2 regions of the Streptomyces sp. NPDC001920 genome follow, and region 1 is predicted to be linked to the other one. Evidence: riboswitches for the same ligand, from Rfam matches in the RefSeq annotation. Region 1 holds a riboswitch; the other holds the start of a gene.
The links. A riboswitch is a leader RNA that binds a small molecule or an ion and turns the genes downstream of it on or off. The one in region 1 is predicted to bind S-adenosylmethionine.
Positions count from the first base shown of each region.

Region 2: linked by a shared signal. The riboswitch ahead of thrC (threonine synthase) and the one ahead of ACWCPI_RS04170 (aminotransferase class V-fold PLP-dependent enzyme) in region 1 are both predicted to bind S-adenosylmethionine.

Region 1 is NZ_JBSFEP010000002.1:344,870-354,853, forward strand. It holds gene ACWCPI_RS04135 (hypothetical protein) at 1-583, opposite strand, end outside; gene ACWCPI_RS04140 (NlpC/P60 family protein) at 627-1,640, opposite strand; gene ACWCPI_RS04145 (NlpC/P60 family protein) at 1,862-2,902, opposite strand; gene ACWCPI_RS04150 (NYN domain-containing protein) at 3,114-4,457, opposite strand; gene ACWCPI_RS04155 (hypothetical protein) at 4,497-4,736, opposite strand; gene ACWCPI_RS04160 (rhomboid family intramembrane serine protease) at 4,903-5,661, shown strand; gene ACWCPI_RS04165 (Lrp/AsnC family transcriptional regulator) at 5,658-5,939, shown strand; gene ACWCPI_RS04170 (aminotransferase class V-fold PLP-dependent enzyme) at 6,237-7,604, opposite strand; SAM riboswitch class IV at 7,765-7,881, opposite strand; gene trpD (anthranilate phosphoribosyltransferase) at 7,955-9,019, opposite strand; gene qcrB (cytochrome bc1 complex cytochrome b subunit) at 9,161-9,984, opposite strand, start outside.
Region 2 is NZ_JBSFEP010000007.1:85,165-95,148, reverse strand. It holds gene ACWCPI_RS13790 (cold-shock protein) at 1-84, opposite strand, end outside; gene ACWCPI_RS13785 (MoaD/ThiS family protein) at 537-812, opposite strand; gene thrC (threonine synthase) at 809-2,095, opposite strand; SAM riboswitch class I at 2,114-2,269, opposite strand; gene ACWCPI_RS13775 (glucosyl-3-phosphoglycerate synthase) at 2,401-3,345, shown strand; gene ACWCPI_RS13770 (alpha,alpha-trehalose-phosphate synthase (UDP-forming)) at 3,430-4,863, shown strand; gene otsB (trehalose-phosphatase) at 4,851-5,696, opposite strand; gene ACWCPI_RS13760 (DUF3263 domain-containing protein) at 5,742-5,999, opposite strand; gene ACWCPI_RS13755 (ABC transporter substrate-binding protein) at 6,047-7,339, opposite strand; gene ACWCPI_RS13750 (ROK family protein) at 7,438-8,415, shown strand; gene nagA (N-acetylglucosamine-6-phosphate deacetylase) at 8,415-9,626, shown strand; gene ACWCPI_RS13740 (1-phosphofructokinase family hexose kinase) at 9,769-9,984, shown strand, end outside.

The DNA of each region.
Region 1 (9,984 bases):
CGACGACGCGCCCGGCCCATGTGCCGCCCCAGGCCCGGGACACGGCCGGCACCGCGCGGTCCGCGAGCGCCGCGTACACGCGCAGCGCCTTCCCCGACTGCCCGACTCCCAGGACCAGGCTGTGCTCACCGGAGACGGCGCTCACCTCGCCCTGGTCCCACAGCTGCGCGGCGGAACCCTTCGCGGGCCGCTCCGCTTCGACGTACCAGTGGCCCTCCGGGTCCAGGCTCAGGCTCAGCGTGCGCCCGGCCCTGACGGGAGCAGGATCGTGGCCCCGGACGCGATAGCGGAGTTCGGCCTCGGCGGTCGCGGTGCTGCCGCTGCGCCGCAGCCCGGTGACGCGGTACGACCACTCGGCGAGGGGCACCGCGCGCAGGTTGCCGAACCCGTCCCGCGCGCCCGTGTCCAGATACGCCGCCTCGTCGTGGTCGAGGATCGCGGCCGCCCTGCGGTCGAGAAGGCGCTGCACCTGTGCCGTCGTGCCGTCCACGGCGGGCCGCCCGCCGCAGCCCACCAGCGAGACGAGCAGCAGACAGAGCACGAGGACCGTCCGTGTTCCCGACGCCCGCCTTCGACCAGCCATTTCCCGATCGTACGGCGGCCGGCGCACGAGGGTCAGACCCCGGTCACACCCGGGTGACCGTCGCCCCCGGCATCATGCCCACCGGGTCGTAGCGCACGGGCGCGCCCGGGTAGGGCGCGTGGATCACCTGTCCGTTGCCCATGTACATCCCCACGTGACTGGCGTCGGACCGGTAGGTGACCACGTCACCCGGCTGTGCCTCGGAGAGCGGGACCTGTCGGCCGGCGTACCGCTGGCCCTGCGAGGTGCGCGGCAGGGAGACACCGGCCTGGGCGTACGACCACTGGATCAGGCCCGAACAGTCGAAGCCGGAGGGGCCGTTGGCGCCCCAGATGTACGGCCTGCCCAGCGCGGACCGGGCGGCGGCGACCGCGGCGGCGGCTCGGCCCGAGGAGGGGACGGCGCCGCCGAAGCCGGGCAGGTCGGCACGGCCGGAGCGGGAGGCGCGGTCGAAGGCGGCGCGATCGGCCGGCGAAAGGGAGTTCAGCAGCCTGCGGGCCTGGGCGAGTTTGCGCTCGACGGTCCGCTTGTGGGCGGCGACGGCCTTGCGGCTCTTCTCCAGGTCGACGAGTTTCCTGGCCGCCTCGGCGCGCTCCTGGGCGATGACGCGCATGGCGTCCTGGAGTTCGTCCAGCTCGTCGGCCTGGTGGGCGCTGAGCCGGGCGATCCGGGCGGCCTTGTCCAGGTAGTCGGCCGGGTCCTCGGAGAGCAGCAGGGCGAGGGAGGGGTCGATGCCGCCGGACCGGTACTGGGCGCCGGCCAGCGAACCGAGAGCGTCCCGCTTGGAGTTGATGCTCTGCTGCTGCCGGGCGATCCGGTCCTGGGCGTCGTTCACCTCCGCGCGGAGCTTGTCGGCGCGCTCGTCGGCCTTGTTGTAGGCCTCGGTCGCCTTCTCGGCCTCCTCGTAGAGGCGGTCCACCTTGGCCCGGGTGTCGTCGTGCGGCGTGGCCGTGGCCGGTACGACCCCGAGGGCCGTGGCTGCGGCTGACATGACACAGAGCGCTGCACCGGCGCCACGGTCGAACCCGGACGATGCAAGGCGGCGATGGGACCCCACGGGAAGCCGCTCTCCTTCCGCTGGCGACAAGGACCTTCCCCGGCGACGGGGAAACGCGGCAGACAGTAGCTCCGTGCGGTGGCGCCGACCAACGACCGCGCCGGGCACGCACAGTGACGCCCCGCCTATGACGCAGGTCATGGGCGGGGCGTGGGGTCAGCGGGCGTCGTCGTGATTCGCCCGTTCGGGCGGCACGCTGTGTTGATCTTGGAGGGGCCGGATCAGACCCGGACGCCCCACATGAACGGGCCGCCGATGGTGTTCATCGACTCGTACCGGACGACGGTGCCGGTGCGGGGGGCGTGAATGATCTGACCGTTGCCGGCGTAGAGGCCCACGTGGTGCAGGTCGTTGAAGAAGAAGACGAGGTCGCCGACCTGGAGGTCGCTCTGCGAGTAGATACGCGTGCCGATGCCGGACTGCGCCTCCGAAGTACGCGGTATCGAGACGCCGGCCTGGGCGTAGGCCCAGGAGGTCAGGCCGGAACAGTCGAAGGAGGACGGGCCGGTCGCACCGTAGACGTAGGGCGAGCCGAGCTTGCTCTGGGCGGCGGAGTAGGCCGCGGCGGCCCGGCCCGAGGCGGAGCTGGTGTTACCGAGCTCCACGCGTTCGGCGGAGGAACGGCTGGCGCGCTCCTCCTCGGCGGCGAGGGCGGCCTTCTCCGCGGCGGTCAGGGTGTTGAGGAGCTTCTGGGCCTCGGCGAGCTTGGCCTGGACTTCCTTCTTCTTCTTGCCCAGCTCGGCGCGGGTGGAGGAGAGGTCCTTGAGCTTGTCGGCGGCCTCGGCGCGCTGCTGGGCGAGTTCGCGCTGCTTCGCCTGGATCTTCTTCAGCGAGTCGACCTGCTGGGCGCTGAGCTGGTCGGCGGTGGACGCCTTGTCCAGGTAGTCGTCCGGGTTCGACGACAGGAACAGCTGGAGGGAGGAGTCGATGCTGCCCGTGCGGTACTGGGCGGCGGCCGCGAGGCCCATCGCGTCCCGGAGTTCGTTGAGCTCTTCCTGGCCGCGGGCGACGTTGTCCTGGATGGTGGAGATCTCCTTCTGGAGCTTCTCCTGCTTCTCCCTCGCCCCGTTGAACTTCTCGGTGGCGTGCTCCGCCTGCTCGTAGAGCTTGTCGACCTTGGCCTTGACCTCGTCCTTGCTCGGCTTCTCGCTGGGGGCCGCGTTGGCGGCCTGCGAACTGATGGCCACGGCGGCAGCGGCGGCGGTGGTCAGCACGGTCACACGTGCTCGGCTCGGCTGCTTGGGTCGACGGTGGGACGCCACGGAGGTGAAACCCTTCTTGTGAGTGATCACCCGCTCGGAGGTACGACGCCAGACCCTAGTGACCCTCTTGTGATCAGATCAAATCCTCACACGATTTTTCTCGTCACACGCTGCATTCTTTACACACAACTCACATGGAGTGAGGGCCGCCTGACCCTACGCTGTGTGACAGTCCCGTCAATTCGGGCATCACGCCTGCAGGTTGGCCCATTCAGGACAGTCGCTTGAGAAGCACCGCAGAAGCCACCGGCCGCGCTCCCGCCCGGGCCACCCCGTCGGCCACCTCGCGGTCGGTCGAGGCGACGATGACCGGACGCCCCGGCGGCTCGGCACGCACCAGTTGGCGGATCAACTCGTCGGCGGTCACGCCGGGCTTGGAGAACAGCACCCGCACCCCGCGCGGCGGGGCCAGGAGCACCGGCGCGACCAGCTCGGCCCCGTCGAAGACACAGGTCACCTCGGCGCCGGTCTGCGCGGCGAGCTGCGAGAGCTGGCCGAGCAGCCGCAACCGCTGCTTCTCCAGGGGCATCTGGGGATAGCCGGTCTTGGTGACGTTGTACCCGTCGACCACGAGATGCGCCTGCGGCAGGGCGAGCAACTGGTCGAGGATCGCGGGGTCGTTCTCGGACAACGCCCGGGCGGCGATGTCCTTCGGGGTCATTCGTCCCGGTTCGACCGCGTCCACGGTCTCGGCGGGGCGCACGGAGACCGGCGGCAACGCCAGTTCACGGCGCAGCCCTTGGGCGGCGTCCAGGAGGGTGTCGAGGAGCAACCGGACGCGCATGTCCTCGACACTGCGCCCCTCGCGCGCTGCTTTGCGCGTGGCCTCCAGAGCGGCCTCGGCCTCCGCGAGCCGTGCCTTGAGCCGCCGGCTCTCGCTCTCGGCAGCGGAGATCTGGGTGTGCCCCTCGGCCCGCACCGCCTCGATCTCGCCCTGGACCTTGCGCAGGGCGGCCTCGCCGCGCTTGACGTCGCTGAGGGCGGAGCGCAGCTTCCGGTGCAGCGATTCCGCTTCTTTCCTGGCCGCCTCCAGCTCGGTCCGCAGCCGCTCGGTCTCGTGCCGGGTGTGCTCGCGGGCGTGGGCGAGTTCCTCACGCAGCCGCTCCAGTTCGGCGCGGCTCTCCTCGTCGGCGCGCTCGGCGTCGGCCCGCTGGGCCTCCTCGCCGGCCGCGGTGACCAGCTTGACCCAGCCGGCGGGCCGCAGAACATAGGCCGCGGCCGCCACGTCGAGCGGGTCCGCGGCCGCAGGCGCCGAGCCGGATTCCAGGGCACCGGAGAGCTCCGGCTGGGCCTCTCTGAACTTCTCCCCGATGCGCTGCCGGAACAGCGGATCGGTCTCCAGCGCCGCCGCCATGGCGTTGCCTGCGAACTTGGCCCGCCGGTTCGGGGCGAACCGGGCGTACTGCCGCAGCTGTGCGGGCAGTTCACCTACGGTCAGCCCGCCGAACCCGTCGGACACGATCTGCACGACCTTGCGCCGTACACCGTCGGGCAGCGGACGGTCGAGCACCTCAGCGGCGCCGTCGCCCGGCCCCCCGCCTTGTGTCTCCACCATCCGTCACACCCCAGTCTCTGTGCGGGCCCTCCCCCATCGTCAGGAGCCGGTGCCCGGCCTGTCCACGAGTTCCACCTTGTCCACGGCGTTGCACCAGCGGCAGCGCACCGACTCGATCGTCTCACTGAGCACCTCGCGCTCCTCGACCTTGGGCTCACCGGCCAGATCGAGGTGGACGTACTCGACGACCTTGGACGAGCGCGTCACGTCGAAGCGCGTGAGGTTGCCGCAGAGAGTGCAGCGCCACCGCGTGGTGGCGGTCGGCAGGGGAACCGTCATCGTGAGCGTGCTCTTTCCTTCTAGGTCTTCTATTGTCCGCGACGCCCCGGACTCACCGGTGCGTGTGGCTCGTAACCCTACGGCCTGGCGGGTACCCACCGCCCGTCCGTCCCGGGCGGCGAGGCGGTCTGTGCGCCTGCGTCCCGTTACGTCATGCTCTGTATTCATGATCGGCAACTGGAGCGTGGCGCGTTTCGGAGTTCGGTTCGGCAGGGCCGGCCGAACGGTACTGCGGTCGCCGGCGCCGGTGACGTACGGGCTCATCACCGTGTGCTGCCTGATCTTCCTGATCGGGCCGGCGGCGGGGCTGAATCCGGTGTACGGCGTCGGCGACGGGTTGCTCGCGGCGCAGCGGGCCTACTTCCAGCGCTGGGGCGTGGTGCCCGCCGAGCTCTTCGAGGGCGCGCCCCGGGCCGCCCTCACCCCCGCCACGGCCCTGTTCGTCCACGGCAGCTGGGTGCACCTGCTCGGCAACATGCTCTTCCTCTACGTCTTCGGGGTGATGGCGGAGGAACGGATGGGCCGCCTCCAGTTCACGCTCTTCTACCTCGGCTGCGGCTACCTGGCCCTGCTGGGCTACGCGGCCGCCAACGACGACTCCACGCAGTCGCTGGTCGGCGCGTCCGGGGCGATCTCCGCGGTCCTCGGCGCGTTCCTGTTCCTCTTCCCCGCGGCACGCGTCACAAGCCTGCTGCCCTTCCTGCTCTTCCTGCCGCTGCGCTTCCCGGCGTGGGTCGTGCTGCCCTTCTGGGCGGCCCTGCAGTGGGTGGCGGCGGGGCGTGCGGACCAGGGGCCCGGGGTGGCGTATCTGGCGCACCTGGTCGGGTTCGGGGTGGGGTTCGGTTACGCGTGGGCCCGATTCGGTCGTACGACTAAAGTGAGTGCCGCCCCTGCTCCGGCCCCCGAGGGAGAGAACCAGCCGTGATCACCGCGATCGTCCTCATCAAGACCAGCGTGGACCGGATTCCCGAGATCGCGGAGTCGATCGCCGCGCTGGACAACGTCAGCGAGGTCTTCTCGGTCACCGGGACCTACGACCTGATCGCCATGGTGCGGGTGAAGCAGCACGAGGACCTCGCCGAGGTCATTCCCGGCCGGATCAGCAAGATCCCCGGTGTGGAGGGGACGGACACGCACGTGGCCTTCCGCACCTACTCGCAGCACGACCTGGAGGCCGCCTTCGCCATCGGCCTGGACAGCTGACGGCAGCCGGGGAGGCCGGGCCCCGCACTCCCCGATGAAGAGTGCCTGGTGATCACCGCCGAGGGCCCCCGGACCACCGGACGCCCCGCGGCAAGGTCCCGATCGAGGCGGCCCGGCCCCCTGGCCGAGGCGCCGGACCGGGCGAGCGAACTGCTCACGGCCCCACCGAGCGCACCCTGCGGATGACCGTCCTGGGTCCCCCGTCCACCGCTCGTGCCGCCGGGCGACGCGCCGGTGGCGGGGACGAGGACGCAGAGGGAGCCGGGCGCGCACGCCAGGGGCGTCCGATCCGCAGGCTCACGCCGACGTGTCGGGCACGCAACGCCCGTCCTGCGTACGGTAGTTCCACTTCGCCCCGTCCGTGACGAGCTCCTTCACGGCCCGTACGAACCGCTCCACGTGCTCGTCCGGCGTACCCGCGCCGAAGCTCACGCGGATGGCGTTGAGGGACTTCTCGCCCGGGGCCGCCTCGGGCGCGCCGCACTCCCCCTGCGTCTGCGGGTCGCTGCCGAGCAGCGTGCGCACGAGGGGGTGGGCGCAGAACAGGCCGTCCCGCACCCCGATGCCGTACTCGGCGGAGAGCGCGGCGGCGAAGTGCGAGCTGTTCCAGCCGGCGACCACGAAGGAGATCACACCGACGCGCGGGGCGTCGTCGCCGAAGAGGGACAGGACCCGGACCTCCGGGACCTCGGCGAGGCCCGCGCGGACCTTCTCGATCAGGAACCGCTCGCGGGCGACCAGCTCGTCGAAGCCGGCCTCGGTGAGGGCCTTGCAGGCGGAGGCGATGGAGTAGGCGCCGATGACGTTCGGGGAGCCGGCCTCGTGCCGGGCGGCACTGTCGTGCCACTGCACGTCGACCGCGCCGTCCGCGCGCCGGGTGACCGTGCGGCTGGCGCCGCCGCCCGCGAGGTACGGCTCGGCCTCGCGCAGCCAGTCGGCGCGCCCGGCCAGGACACCGGAGCCGAACGGCGCGTACAGCTTGTGGCCGGAGAAGGCGACCCAGTCGACGTCCAGGTCACGCACGCTCACGGGGTGGTGCGGGGCGAGCTGGGCGGCATCGAGCACGATCCGGGCACCGTGCGCGTGCGCTGCCGCCGCCAGCTCCCGTACGGGCCACAGCTCACCGGTGACGTTCGAGGCGCCGGTGACGCAGACCAGGGCCGGGCCGTACGGGTCGCGGTCGGCGAGGGCGCGCTCCAGGATCTCCACGGCCTGGTGCGGTGTGCGGGGCGCGTCGAGGTAGGTGACGGCGGCGTCGCGCCAGGGCAGCAGCGCGGCGTGGTGCTCGGTCTCGAAGACGAACACCTGGCAGTCGGCGGGGACGGCGGCGGCGAGGAGGTTGAGCGAGTCGGTGGTGGACCGGGTGAACACGACCTGGTCGGTGTCCCGGCAGCCGAGGAACTCACCGACCGTGCGCCGGGCGTTCTCGAAGAGGTCGGTGGACAGCTGGGAGAGGTACCCGGCGCCCCGGTGGACGCTGCCGTAGTACGGCGCGTAGGCGGCGACGTCGTCCCAGACGCGCTGGAGGGCGGGCGCGCTGGCGGCGTAGTCGAGCGCGGCGTAGGTGACCTCGCCGCCGGTGACGAGCGGGACGGTGACATCCCTGCCGAGAACGGGCAGCGGGGCACAAACGGACTGGGCGGCGGCAACGGTGGAGACGGACATGGCACAACTCCCGTGAAGGCAGGTGAGGTTCGCCGCGGAACCGGGAGGGCTCGACGCGGTGAAAGGAAAAAGGGAACGCGGAGGCGGGGCTCTGCGGCCCTATCGCATTCGCTTGCTCACGGAAGGCTCCTCGACGACCAGGACCCCTGGCTGATCGAGGGGTCCGCGCTTGCCGCAGACCTCGCTGCCTACGGCCTGGTCTTCACCCGGGGCACCCCGCCACGGACGGAGGGTTGCCGGACAGTCGGCCGGGGCCTCATGACTGTCACTCATGACCTGGACAGGAACGTACGTGAAGTGATCGATGTCCCGCAACCCGTGTCCGGATCGCGGGACATTCCCGGGCCGCGCTACGCGTTGCTGGCGGCCACCCAGCGCTCCAGCGTCCGCTTCGCCGCCCCGGAGTCGATCGACTCCGCCGCCCTCGCCATCCCGAGCCGGATCTGCTCGGCGAGCGGAGCGTCCGCGGGCTCCAACGCCACCAGCGCCGCGGCCGAGTTGAGCAGGACGGCGTCCCGCACCGGCCCTCTCTCGCCGTCCAGGAGCCGGCGGGCGACCTCCGCGTTGTACGACGCGTCCGCGCCCCGCAGCGCCTCCACGGGCACCAGCTCGATACCGACCTCGCGCGGGTCGAACGCCTCCTCGGTCACCTTGCCGTCGCGCACCACCCACACCCGTGACGTGGCCGTCGTCGTCAGCTCGTCGAGGCCGTCGTCGCCGCGGAAGACCAGCGCGGACGAGCCGCGCTCGGCCAGGACGCCGGCGATGAGCCCCGCCATCCGGGTGTCGAAGCAGCCGACGGCGGAGGCGGTGACCCGGGCGGGGTTGGTCAGCGGGCCGAGCAGGTTGAACGAGGTCGGGATGCCCAGGTCCCGCCGTACGCCACCGACGAACCGCATGGAGGGGTGGAACTTCGCCGCGAAGCAGAAGGTGATCCCGGCCTCGTCCACCACTCTGGCCACGCCCTCCGGCGCCAGGTCCAGGTTGATGCCGAGCTTCTCCAGCACGTCGGACGAGCCGCTCGCCGAGGACGACGCCCGGTTGCCGTGCTTGACGACCTTCGCCCCGGCGCCCGCGATCACGATGGCGGACATGGTCGAGATGTTGACCGTCTTGGCCCGGTCCCCGCCGGTACCGACGATGTCCACGGCCGGGCCAGGGATGTGCAGCGGCTGCGCGTGGGCGTACATCGCCTCGACGAGGCCGTTGATCTCCTCGACCGTCTCGCCCTTGGCCCGCAGCGCCACCATGAATCCGGCGATCTGCGCGTCCGAGGCCTCACCGCTCATGAAGCGGTCCATCGCCCAGGCCGTGTCACCGGCGCTCAGGTCCTGTCCACCGAGCAGCGCGCTCAGCACCTCGGGCCAGGAACGGCCCGCCGCGGTGTCGCCTCCAGCGGGGGTCACAGCGCTCATAAGCCGCTCCAGGGTCAGTTGTGGTGTCCCGGCCCCCGGGACACGAGTCTCGACGAGGTCCACCCTATCCAGCCGCGGGACACGGAGAAGGGCCCCGTCCGAAGACCGGACGGGGCCCTTCTGCCGTGGCGTGCGCAGCGATCAGTGGTGGCCGTGGCCGCTCGTGATCTCCTTGTACTCCTCGACGGTCGGCTTGGGGATCTGACCGTCCTCGCCGAAGTACGACTTGCTGAGCTTGGCGCGCAGCTTCTCCGAGCCCTTCACCTTGCGCTCGACGCCGTTCTCGTCGACCGTCGGGCCGATTTCGAGCGGCTTGTACTGCTCGTGCGCGGTGAGGGTGTGCAGCGCGTCCTGGCTGAGCGGCTCGTGCACCTCGATGAACTCACCGTGCGGCAGGCGCTTGATGATGCCGGACTCGCGACCGTGCAGCACCTTGTCCTTGTCCCGGCGCTGCAGGCCGAGGCAGATCCGCTTGGTGACGACGAAGGCGATGACCGGTCCGACGAAGAACCCGATGCGGACGAACCAGGTGACCGCGTTGATCGACAGGTGGAAGTGGGTGGCGATGATGTCGTTGCCACCACCGATCAGCATGATCATGTACCCGGTGACCCAGGCGACACCGAAGGCCGTACGGGTCGGGGCGTTGCGCGGGCGGTCGAGCAGGTGGTGCTCGCGCTTGTCACCGGTGACCCAGGACTCGATGAACGGGTAGAGGGCGATCACGGCGAGGAAGATGCCGAACAGCACCAGCGGGACGAAGACGCCCAGGACGAGCGTGTGACCCCAGAAGTTGATCTCCCAGCCCGGCATGGCGCGGACGAGGCCCTCGGCGAAGCCCATATACCAGTCGGGCTGGGCGCCCGTGGACACGTAGTCGGGCCGGTAGGGGCCCAGGGCCCAGATCGGGTTGACGGACGCGATGCCGGCGATGAGCGCGATGACACCGAAGACCAGGAAGAAGA
Region 2 (9,984 bases), on a different contig from region 1:
GACGAAAACATCCGCACCACCGTCGACCGCGATGAAGCCGTACCCCTTCTCCGCGTTGAACCACTTGACGGTGCCCTGAGCCATGCCTAACTCCCCTATTACTGGCCCTTGCACAGATCCACACTTCGCGGATCCGGGTCAGACCTCACCCCCCATCGGTCGGGGGCGTGCGCCGGAACGCGTCGACCGCGGCTGAATGTATCTGCCCAACTGCCCTCTGCAACAGGTCAATCGGACGAGAAATCCGGGCACGGCCGGTCGGGAATGTGGGGACAATTCCCCTGACTTCAGGTCAAGTCGGACCCGGCAAACATGACAAAAGCCGCATAAAACCCACACAGTTTGGCTACTTCTTGTCGGGCATGCGGCAGAAATGCAGGGCTGTCGACTCAGGGATCGGCAGCTCGTTCCCCAACTGTACCTCGCTCAACCACACAGAATTGCCCCCTCCGCTTCTCTCACGGTGGGGGCAATTCGATGAACCCTCGGTAATTGGCGTTACCGACGGTAATGATCGGTCATTCGGTCAGCCGTGCTCAGCCGCCGGCGACGGCCGGAATGATGGAAACGCCCGCTCCGTCCGGGGTGGCCGTCTCCAGTCCCTGCTCGAAGCGCACGTCGTCGTCGTTGACGTACACGTTGACGAACCGGCGCAGCTTGCCCTGGTCGTCGAGAACACGGGCGGCGATCCCGGTGTGGTTCTTCTCCAGGTCGGCGATGACCTCGCCGAGGTTCGCGCCCTCGGCGGCGACCTCGGCCTGACCGCCGGTGTAGGTGCGCAGGATGGTGGGGATGCGGACGGTCACGCTCATGCGAGGCCAGCCTCTCGGAAGGAGTCCAGGTTCGGGCGGATGGTGGCGGTGAGGCCGGTACCGGCCACCGCGTCGAGGGTCTTCAGGCCGTCGCCGGTGTTGAGGACGACGGTGGTCTTGGCGGGGTCGAGCAGACCGTTGTCGATCAGCTTCTTCGTGACGCCCACCGTCACCCCGCCTGCGGTCTCCGCGAAGATGCCCTCGGTCCGGGCGAGCACCTTGATCGCGTCGACGACCTGCTCGTCGGTCACGTCCTCCACCGCACCGCCCGTGCGGCGCGCGATGTCCAGGACGTACGGACCGTCGGCCGGGTTGCCGATCGCGAGGGACTTGGCGATGGTGTTCGGCTTCTGGGGGCGGACCACGTCGTGGCCGGCCTTGAAGGCGGCCGACACCGGCGAGCAGCCCTCCGCCTGCGCGCCGAAGATCTTGTACGGCCGGTCCTCGACCAGCCCGAGCTTGATCAGCTCCTGAAGACCCTTGTCGATCTTCGTGAGCTGCGAGCCGGACGCGATCGGCACCACGATCTGGTCGGGCAGCCGCCAGCCGAGCTGCTCGCAGATCTCGTACGCCAGGGTCTTGGAGCCCTCGGCGTAGTACGGACGCAGGTTGACGTTGACGAAGCCCCAGCCCTCACCGGCCGGGTCGCCGATCAGCTCGGAGCAGAACCGGTTCACGTCGTCGTAGTTGCCCTCGATGCCGACGAGGTCACCGCCGTAGACGGCGGCCATGACGACCTTGCCCTGCTCCAGGTCGTGCGGGATGAACACACAGGAGCGGAAGCCGGCGCGCGCGGCGGCGGCGCCGACAGCACCGGCCAGGTTGCCGGTGGAGGAGCAGGAGAGCGTGGTGAAGCCGAAGGCGCGGGCGGCCTCCAGGGCCTGGGCGACGACACGGTCCTTGAAGGAGTGCGTCGGGTTGCCGGAGTCGTCCTTGACGAACAGCTTGCCGGCCTCGACACCGAGTTCGGCCGCGAGGTTGTCGGCCTGGACGAGCTTGGTCCAGCCGGGGTTGATGTTCGGCTTGGTCGCCACGTCCGCCGGGACGGGCAGCAGGGGCGCGTAGCGCCAGATGTTCGCGGGTCCCGCCTCGATCCGCCTGCGGAGCTCCTCGGTGTCGTAGGCCGAGAAGTCGTACGCGATCTCCAGCGGGCCGAAACACTCCTCGCACGCGAAGACCGGTCCGAGGGGTACCCGGTGACCGCACTCGCGGCAGGACAGCGCCGCGGCGGGACCGAGGTCTACGGTGGATTCCGTGGTGCTTGCAACAGTCTGCACAGCCATGTGAGGCGAGGCCCTTTCTCCTCATCTTCCTCACGACGCACTTCGCCGTGAGACGGATTTGGCACCTTCCCTAGCCGGGAGCCTCGCGAAGTGGTCGCCAGTGACCTACGAGTACCGACTGGAGGGTTGCCGGGGCTTCATCGGGCCGTTTCCCTCTGCCCCTCTGGATGAGCTGTATGCGGTTGTGGGCGACGGGTGACCTCGGACATGCGATGGTCATCCGCCTTGTCCAAGACTGTAACCGACGGCCAGGACAGTTGAGATAGTCGTCCGAACCGCGAGACAACAGTGAGGAGCAGCCGACCGTGCTGGAAGAAGTCGAGCGCTGGCTGAGCACCCGCTCCTGGTCCGTGTCCGACCACCCGCTGCATCACGTACTGGCCGCCAAGCAGCGTTCGGGCCAGTCGGTCTCCGTCGTGCTGCCAGCGCTCAACGAGGAGGAGACCGTCGGCGAGATCGTCGCGATCATCCGACACGACCTGGTCCGGCAGATTCCGCTGGTCGACGAGATCGTCGTCGTCGACTCCGGGTCCACCGACCGCACCTCCGAGGTGGCCGCGGCGGCCGGCGCGACCGTGGTGCACCGGGACGAGATCCTGCCGCGCCTGCCGGCCGTGCCCGGCAAGGGCGAGGTCCTGTGGCGCTCCCTGCTCGTCACCCGTGGGGATGTCATCTGTTTCATCGACGCCGACCTGAAGGAGTTCTCCTCGGACTTCGTCTCCGGCATCGTGGGCCCGCTGCTCACCGAGCCGGGCGTCGACCTGGTCAAGGCGATGTACGACCGCCCCCTGGGCGCCGCGGCCGGACAGGGCGGCCGGGTCACCGAGCTGATGGCACGCCCGCTGCTGAACATGCACTGGCCGCAGCTGGCCGGTTTCGTGCAGCCGCTGGGCGGCGAGTACGCGGCCCGCCGCTCGCTGCTGGAACAGCTGCCGTTCCCGGTCGGGTACGGCGTGGAGCTGGGCATGCTGGTCGACGCCCTGCACCTGGTGGGCCTGGACGCCCTGGCCCAGGTGGACGTGGGTGTGCGCAAGCACCGCCACCAGGACGGACAGGCCCTGGGCCGGATGTCCGCGGCGATCTACCGCACCGCCCAGCTGCGGCTGGCCCGCGGGCATCTCGTCCGTCCCTGCCTGACCCAGTTCGAGCGCGGCGAGGACGGGTTCGAGCCGCGCACGTACTCCGTGGACACCGAGGAGCGGCCGCCCATGGTGGAGATCGCCGAGTACGCGGCGCGGCGGGTCGCGTAGCTGTCGCACACGGGCCGTATACAGGCCCGCCACTGAGTGGAACCGTACGTTTGAGCGTTTCCGTGCCGGGCTAGGTTGAGGCGTATGGCTTCCACGCAGGGTGCTGCAAAAGTGCTGGTCGCGTCGAACCGCGGCCCGGTTTCGTACACGGTGGCCGCGGACGGTTCGCTGAACGCCAAGCGCGGCGGCGGCGGGCTGGTCTCGGGCCTGTCCGCGATCGGCTCGGACGCGGACGCGCTGTGGGTGTGCTCCGCGCTCTCCGACGGTGACCGCGAGGCGGTCCGGCGCGGGGTCGCGGGGGCGGGCCGGGACGGCGTGCGGATGCTCGACATCCCGGCCGAGGTGCACTCCGACGCGTACAACGGCATCGCGAACTCGGTGCTGTGGTTCGTGCACCACATGCTCTACCAGACGCCCCTGGAACCGGTCTTCGACGCGGAGTTCCGGCGCCGGTGGGCGTCGTACGAGACCTACAACCGGGCGTTCGCCGAGGCGCTGGCCGAGGAGGCGGCGCCGGGTGCCGCGGTGGTCGTGCAGGACTACCACCTGACCCTGGTGCCGGGCATGCTCCGCGAACTGCGCCCGGACCTCAGGATCGGCCACTTCTCGCACACGCCGTGGGCACCGCCGGAGTACTTCCGGATGCTGCCGGACGACGTGGCCGGGCAGGTGCTGCGCGGCATGCTGGGCGCGGACCGGCTGGGCTTCCTCACCCGGCGGTGGGCGGACGCGTTCGAGGCGTGCTGCGACCTGTTCGCCGGGGGACTCGGCGGCACCCGGGTCGGGGTGCACGGACTGGGCGCGGACGCGGACTTCCTGCGGGCACGTTCCCGTGAGGCCGACGTGGTCGAGCGGATGGCGGCGCTGAAGGGCGAGATCGGTGCGGCACCCGACGGGAGCGCCCGCAGGACGATCGTGCGGGTCGACCGGACCGAGCTGTCCAAGAACATCGCGCGGGGCCTGCTGGCGTACCGGCAGCTGCTCGACGACCACCCCGAGTGGCGCGAGCGGGTGGCGCACGTGGCCTTCGCCTACCCCTCGCGGCAGGACCTGGCGGTGTACCGGGACTACACGGCCGAGGTGCAGCGGCTCGCCGAGGAGATCAACTCCCGGTACGGGACACCGGGTTGGACTCCGGTGGTGCTGCACGTCGAGGACGACTTCGCGCGCTCGCTGGCGGCGTACCGGCTGGCGGACGTGGCGCTGGTCAACCCCATCCGGGACGGCATGAACCTGGTCGCGAAGGAGGTGCCGGTCGTCTCCGACGAGGGATGCGCGCTGGTGCTGTCGCGGGAGGCCGGTGCCTTCGAGGAGCTGGGCGAGGACGCGATCGCCGTGAACCCGTACGACGTCGTCGGCACGGCGCGGGCCCTGCACGAGGCGCTGTCCATGGGACCGGAGGAGCGGGCGGAGCGCTCCAAGCGGCTGGCGGCGTCGGCGACCGCCCTCCCCCCGGCCCAGTGGTTCCTGGACCAGCTGCACGCGCTGGAGGAGGGCGGCGCCGGTCAGTCCGCCTGATCGGCGATCTGGCGCAGCAGCCGTACGACGCCCTCCGGGCCGTCGACCACGATGTCCGCCCGCTTGGACAGCTCGGTGACCTCCTCGCTGCCACTGCACACCAGCAGGCCCGGGACGCCGTCGGCGCGGAGTTCGTCGACGGCGGCGTAGGCGGGAAGGTCGCCGAGGTCGTCTCCGGCGTACAGGACGGACTCGGCGCCCAGTTCGCGGACGTACTCGCTCAGCGCCCTGCCCTTGTCCATGCCGGGCGGGCGCAGTTCGAGGACCATCCGCCCCGGCTCGACGACGAGGCCGCTTCGCGCGGCGAGGTCGTGGAGGGGTTCACGCAGGGCCTCGAAGGTGCCCTGCGGGTCGGCCGCGCGGCGGGTGTGCACGGCGACGGCGTGCCCCTTGTCCTCGATCCACGTGCCGGTGCCCGCGCCGGTGCGCTCCAGGATCCGCGGCAGTTCGGCGCGGACGGCCGCGACGCCGGGGTGCGGGTCGGGGGCGGTGACCTCACCGCTGACGGCGTCCCAGCGTTCGGCGCCGTAGTGCCCGAGCACGACGAGGTGCTCCAGCCCCGGGACGCCCGCGAAGCCGCCGTACCGCACGGCCACCTCGGCCGGACGGCCGGTGATCACCGCGACGGCGGCCACCTTCGGCGCGAGTACGGCGAGCGCGGGAACGGCGTCGGGGTGGGCGCGAGCCTGCTCCGGGTCCGCCACGATCGCCGCGAGCGTCCCGTCGAAGTCCAGCGCCACCAGCGTCCCGCCGGGCCTCGCGAGGATGGCGTCCAGCCCGTCACGCCCTCGCGGGGTCACGGGTACCGGCAGAGATTCCTTGTGACTGCCCATACGGCGACCCTATCCAGGCAGGGCCGGGTGTACGCCTGGCCGCCCTCAGCGCTCCGCCCGCCGCGCCTCCCGGACCCGCCGCAGCCGGTTCACCGTGACCGGGTCGTGCGCCAGGGCGCGTGGGTCGTCCAGGAGGGCGTTCAGAAGCTGGTAGTAGCGCACGGGGGCCAGGCCCAGTTCCTCCCGTATGGCCCGCTCCTTCGCGCCGGGCCCCGGAAAACCCCGCCGTTCCAGAGCGAGGACGGCCTGTTCGCGCTCGGCGAGGCCGTCCTGCGTCCTGCTCCCGTCCTGGTGCTGGTCCATGCCCAGCACCGTAACCCCGGCCGCTGACAGTCGGCCCGTGCCGCCGCCTACTCCGCGTGCTCCACCCGCGCGGCCGTCGACTGCAGCTGTCCCAGGATCGCCGACGGGCTGCCGCCGACGGACACCGTCCTGCCCATGTGCTGCTTGATCTCCGCGCTGACGGAGGCCCAGGACGTGTGGCCGACCGGATACAGCTCGGACAGCGGCAGCTGCTCCAGGAAGGGCCTGAGGTCGGCGTCCTGCTTCGCCGCCGTCATCCGCGCGGACGCGGAGGTCGTGACGGGAAGGAGGTCGTAGCGCCGCGAGAAGTCCAGCACGTTCTGCTCGTCGTAGACGAAGTCGAGGAACTCGCCCGCCTGTTCGGCGTGCCCGTTCTGTTTGAAGGCCATCATCCAGTCGGCCACGCCCATGGAGACCTTGGTCGGTCCCTCCACGCCGGGCATCGGCACCATGCCGAACTTCACGCCCTTCTTCGCCGCCATCTGCATCAGCGAGGGATGTCCGTTGAGCATGCCGACGTCACCGGCCGCGAAGGCGGAGAACGCGTCGGCCCGGTTGAGTTCCCCGGGCGCGACCGGCCCGGTGAGGCCCTTGCCGACCAGGTTGTTCTTCAGCCAGTTGAAGGTGGCGACGTTCTCCGCCGAGTCGAGGCTGTACGTGCCGGTCTCGGGGTCGGTGTAGCCGCCCCCGCCGCTGAGCAGCCACTGCATCGTCTCCGCCTGTGCCTCCTCGGGCCCGAGCGGCAGCGCGTACGGGTACTTCACGCCCTCCGCCTTGAGCGCCTGGGCGTCGGCGGCCAGCTCCTTCCAGGTCGTCGGCGGGGTGATGCCGGCCTTCTCGAAGAGGGTCTTGTTGTAGAAGAGCAGGCGCGTGGAGGAGGCGAACGGAATGCCGTACTGCACCCCGTTCACCTGGCCCGCGTCCGCCAGCTGGGAGACGAGGTCGCCCTGGACGGGGATGGAGAGCAGGTCGTCGGCCGGGTAGAGGAGGTCCTTCGCGGCGTAGTCGGCGTACGCGCCGATCTGCGCCAGGTCCGGCGCCTCCCCGGCCGCCACCATCCCCTTGACCTTGGCGTCGACGTCGTTCCAGGAGTACACCGTGACGTCGACCGTCACGTCCGGGTGCTGCTTCTCGTACTCCTTGACGAGCTTGTCCCAGTACTTCCGGGAACTGTTCACCGCGCTGTCGCCGTAGTCCGCCGCGACCAGCTTCAGCGTGACCTCACCCGAACCGCCGGTCACCCCGCAGCCGCCCAGGACCGCCGTCAGGCCCAGCGCGGTCACCGCCGCGATCGTTCCGGTACGCCTACGCCGCTGCACGCAAAACCGCCCCACACCCATGTTCGAATACTTTCGAAACGTCATACAAATTGCCCCCTAAGGTCTACACCACGTAAGTGGACTAGACCTCTCGCGGGTATGCAAGACACACTGTCCCCGTGAGACATGTCATCGCCCTCGACGTGGGCGGCACCGAGATGAAGGCCGCCCTGGCAGGGGCGAGCGGCATCACGCCTGCCGACGGCCCGCCCGGCACGGCACCCCTGCTCCACCGGGCCCGCCGCCCCACCGGACGCGAGCGCGGGCCGGACGCGGTCGTCGAGGGCATCCTCGGCTTCGCCGCCGAGCTGTGCGCGTACGGCGAACAGCGCTTCGGCGAACCCGCGGCCGCCGTCGGCGTCGCCGTCCCCGGCATCGTCGACACCGAGCGGGGCGTCGCCACCTACGCGGCCAACCTGGGCTGGCGGGACGTCCCGCTGCGCAGGCTGCTGTCCGAACGGCTCGGCGGCGTCCCCGTCGCCCTCGGCCACGACGTGCGCACCGGCGGCCTCGCCGAGGGCCGTATCGGCGCGGGCCGGGGCGCCGACCGTTTCCTCTTCGTCCCGCTCGGCACCGGGATCGCCGGCGCCATCGGCATCGAGGGGCGGGTGGAGGCGGGCGCGCACGGCTTCGCGGGCGAGATCGGCCACATCGTCGTACGGCCCGGCGGGGATCCCTGCCCGTGCGGGCAGCGCGGCTGCCTGGAGCGGTTCGCGTCCGCGGCGGCCGTGAGCAAGGCATGGGCCGCCGCCTGCGGGGACCCGGAGGCGGACGCCGCCGACTGCGCCAAGGCCGTGGCGTCCGGTGACCCGAACGCCGTACGAGTCTGGGAGCGGGCCGTGGACGCCCTCGCCGACGGCCTGGTCACCGCGCTCACCCTGCTGGACCCGCGCGTCCTGATCATCGGTGGCGGCCTCGCCGAGGCCGGGGAAACCTTGTTCACACCCCTGCGGGACGCCGTCCGGCGGCGGGTGACCTTCCAGAAGCTGCCGGAGATCGTCCCCGCGGCGCTCGGGGACTCGGCCGGCTGCCTGGGTGCCGGACTCCTGGCCTGGGATCTCCTCGACCACATCGACCGTACGGAGGTAACCCCCTGATGGCCAACGCCCTAGGGGCGCGGGGAACTGCGCGAGAAACCACACACCACCCGCGGCCCGCGCACGGCAAGGCGCCCCTGGTCCTGTCCGGCGCCGACGTGGTCCTGCCGACGGGAACCCTCGCCAAGGGCCAGGTGGTGGTCGACGGCACCCGCATCGCCGGGACGGCACCGGAGGCCGCGCACCGCATCGACCTGACCGGCCACTGGCTGGTCCCGGGCTTCGTCGACCTCCACAACCACGGCGGCGGCGGAGCCTCCTTCACCTCGGGCACCGCCGACGACGTGCTCAAGGGCATCCACACCCATCGTCTGCACGGCACCACCACCCTGGTGGCCTCCACGGTGACCGGCGACATGGGCTTCCTGGCCCGGCGGGCCGGTCTGCTGTCCGAACTCGCCGAGCAGGGCGACATCGCCGGCATCCACTTCGAGGGCCCCTTCATCTCCCCGTGCCGCAAGGGCGCCCACTCCGAGGAACTGCTGCGCGACCCGGACCCGGCGGAGGTCCGCAAGCTGATCGACGCCGCGCGCGGTCACGCGACCATGGTCACCCTCGCCACCGAACTGCCCGGCGGCATCGACTCCGTACGCCTGCTGGCCGACCACGGCGTGATCGCGGCGGTCGGGCACACGGACGCCACGTACGAGCAGACGGTGCGGGCCATCGACGCGGGCGCCACGGTCGCCACCCACCTGTTCAACGCCATGCCGCCACTCGGCCACCGCGAGCCCGGCCCGATCGCGGCCCTGCTGGAGGACGAGCGGGTGACCGTCGAGCTGATCAACGACGGCACGCATCTGCACCCGGCGGCCCTCCAGCTGGCGTTCCACCACGCGGGCGCCGACCGGGTCGCCTTCATCACGGACGCGATGGACGCGGCCGGCTTCGGTGACGGCCGCTACATGCTCGGCCCGCTGGAGGTCGATGTGACGGACGGTGTGGCACGCCTCGTCGAGGGCGGCTCGATCGCCGGTTCGACCCTCACCCTCGACCGCGCGCTCAAGCGGGCGGTGACGATCGACCGGCTGCCGATCGAGGACGCGGTGGCGGCCCTGTCCGCCAACCCCGCCAAGCTGCTCGGCCGCTACGACCGCATCGGCTCGCTGGAGCCCGGCAAGGACGCCGACCTGGTCGTGCTGGACTCCGGCTTCGACCTCGTGGGCGTGATGCGCCGGGGCGAATGGGTGGTTGAGCCCCAACTGGGGTGATGTGTCCTGCTGTTGAGGGCGGCGGTTGTCCTGGGAGACTGGGACGGCCGCCGCCCGTTTGGCATGATCAAGCCTCCGGCCGGAGCGTCCGGCGGACAGACGGCGAACACATCGCGAACTTCTTCGGGGGAGGTCGGCCCAGGTGATCCTCACGGTCACGCTGAACACCGCTCTCGACATCACCTACCGAGTCCCGGCGCTGCGCCCGCACGCCGCCCACCGGGTCTCCGAGGTGACCGAACGCCCGGGCGGCAAGGGCCTGAACGTCGCCCGCGTCCTCGCGGCCCTCGGTCACGAGGTGACGGTCACCGGTTTCGCGGGCGGCGCGACGGGGCGCGTCGTCCGGGAGCGGCTCACC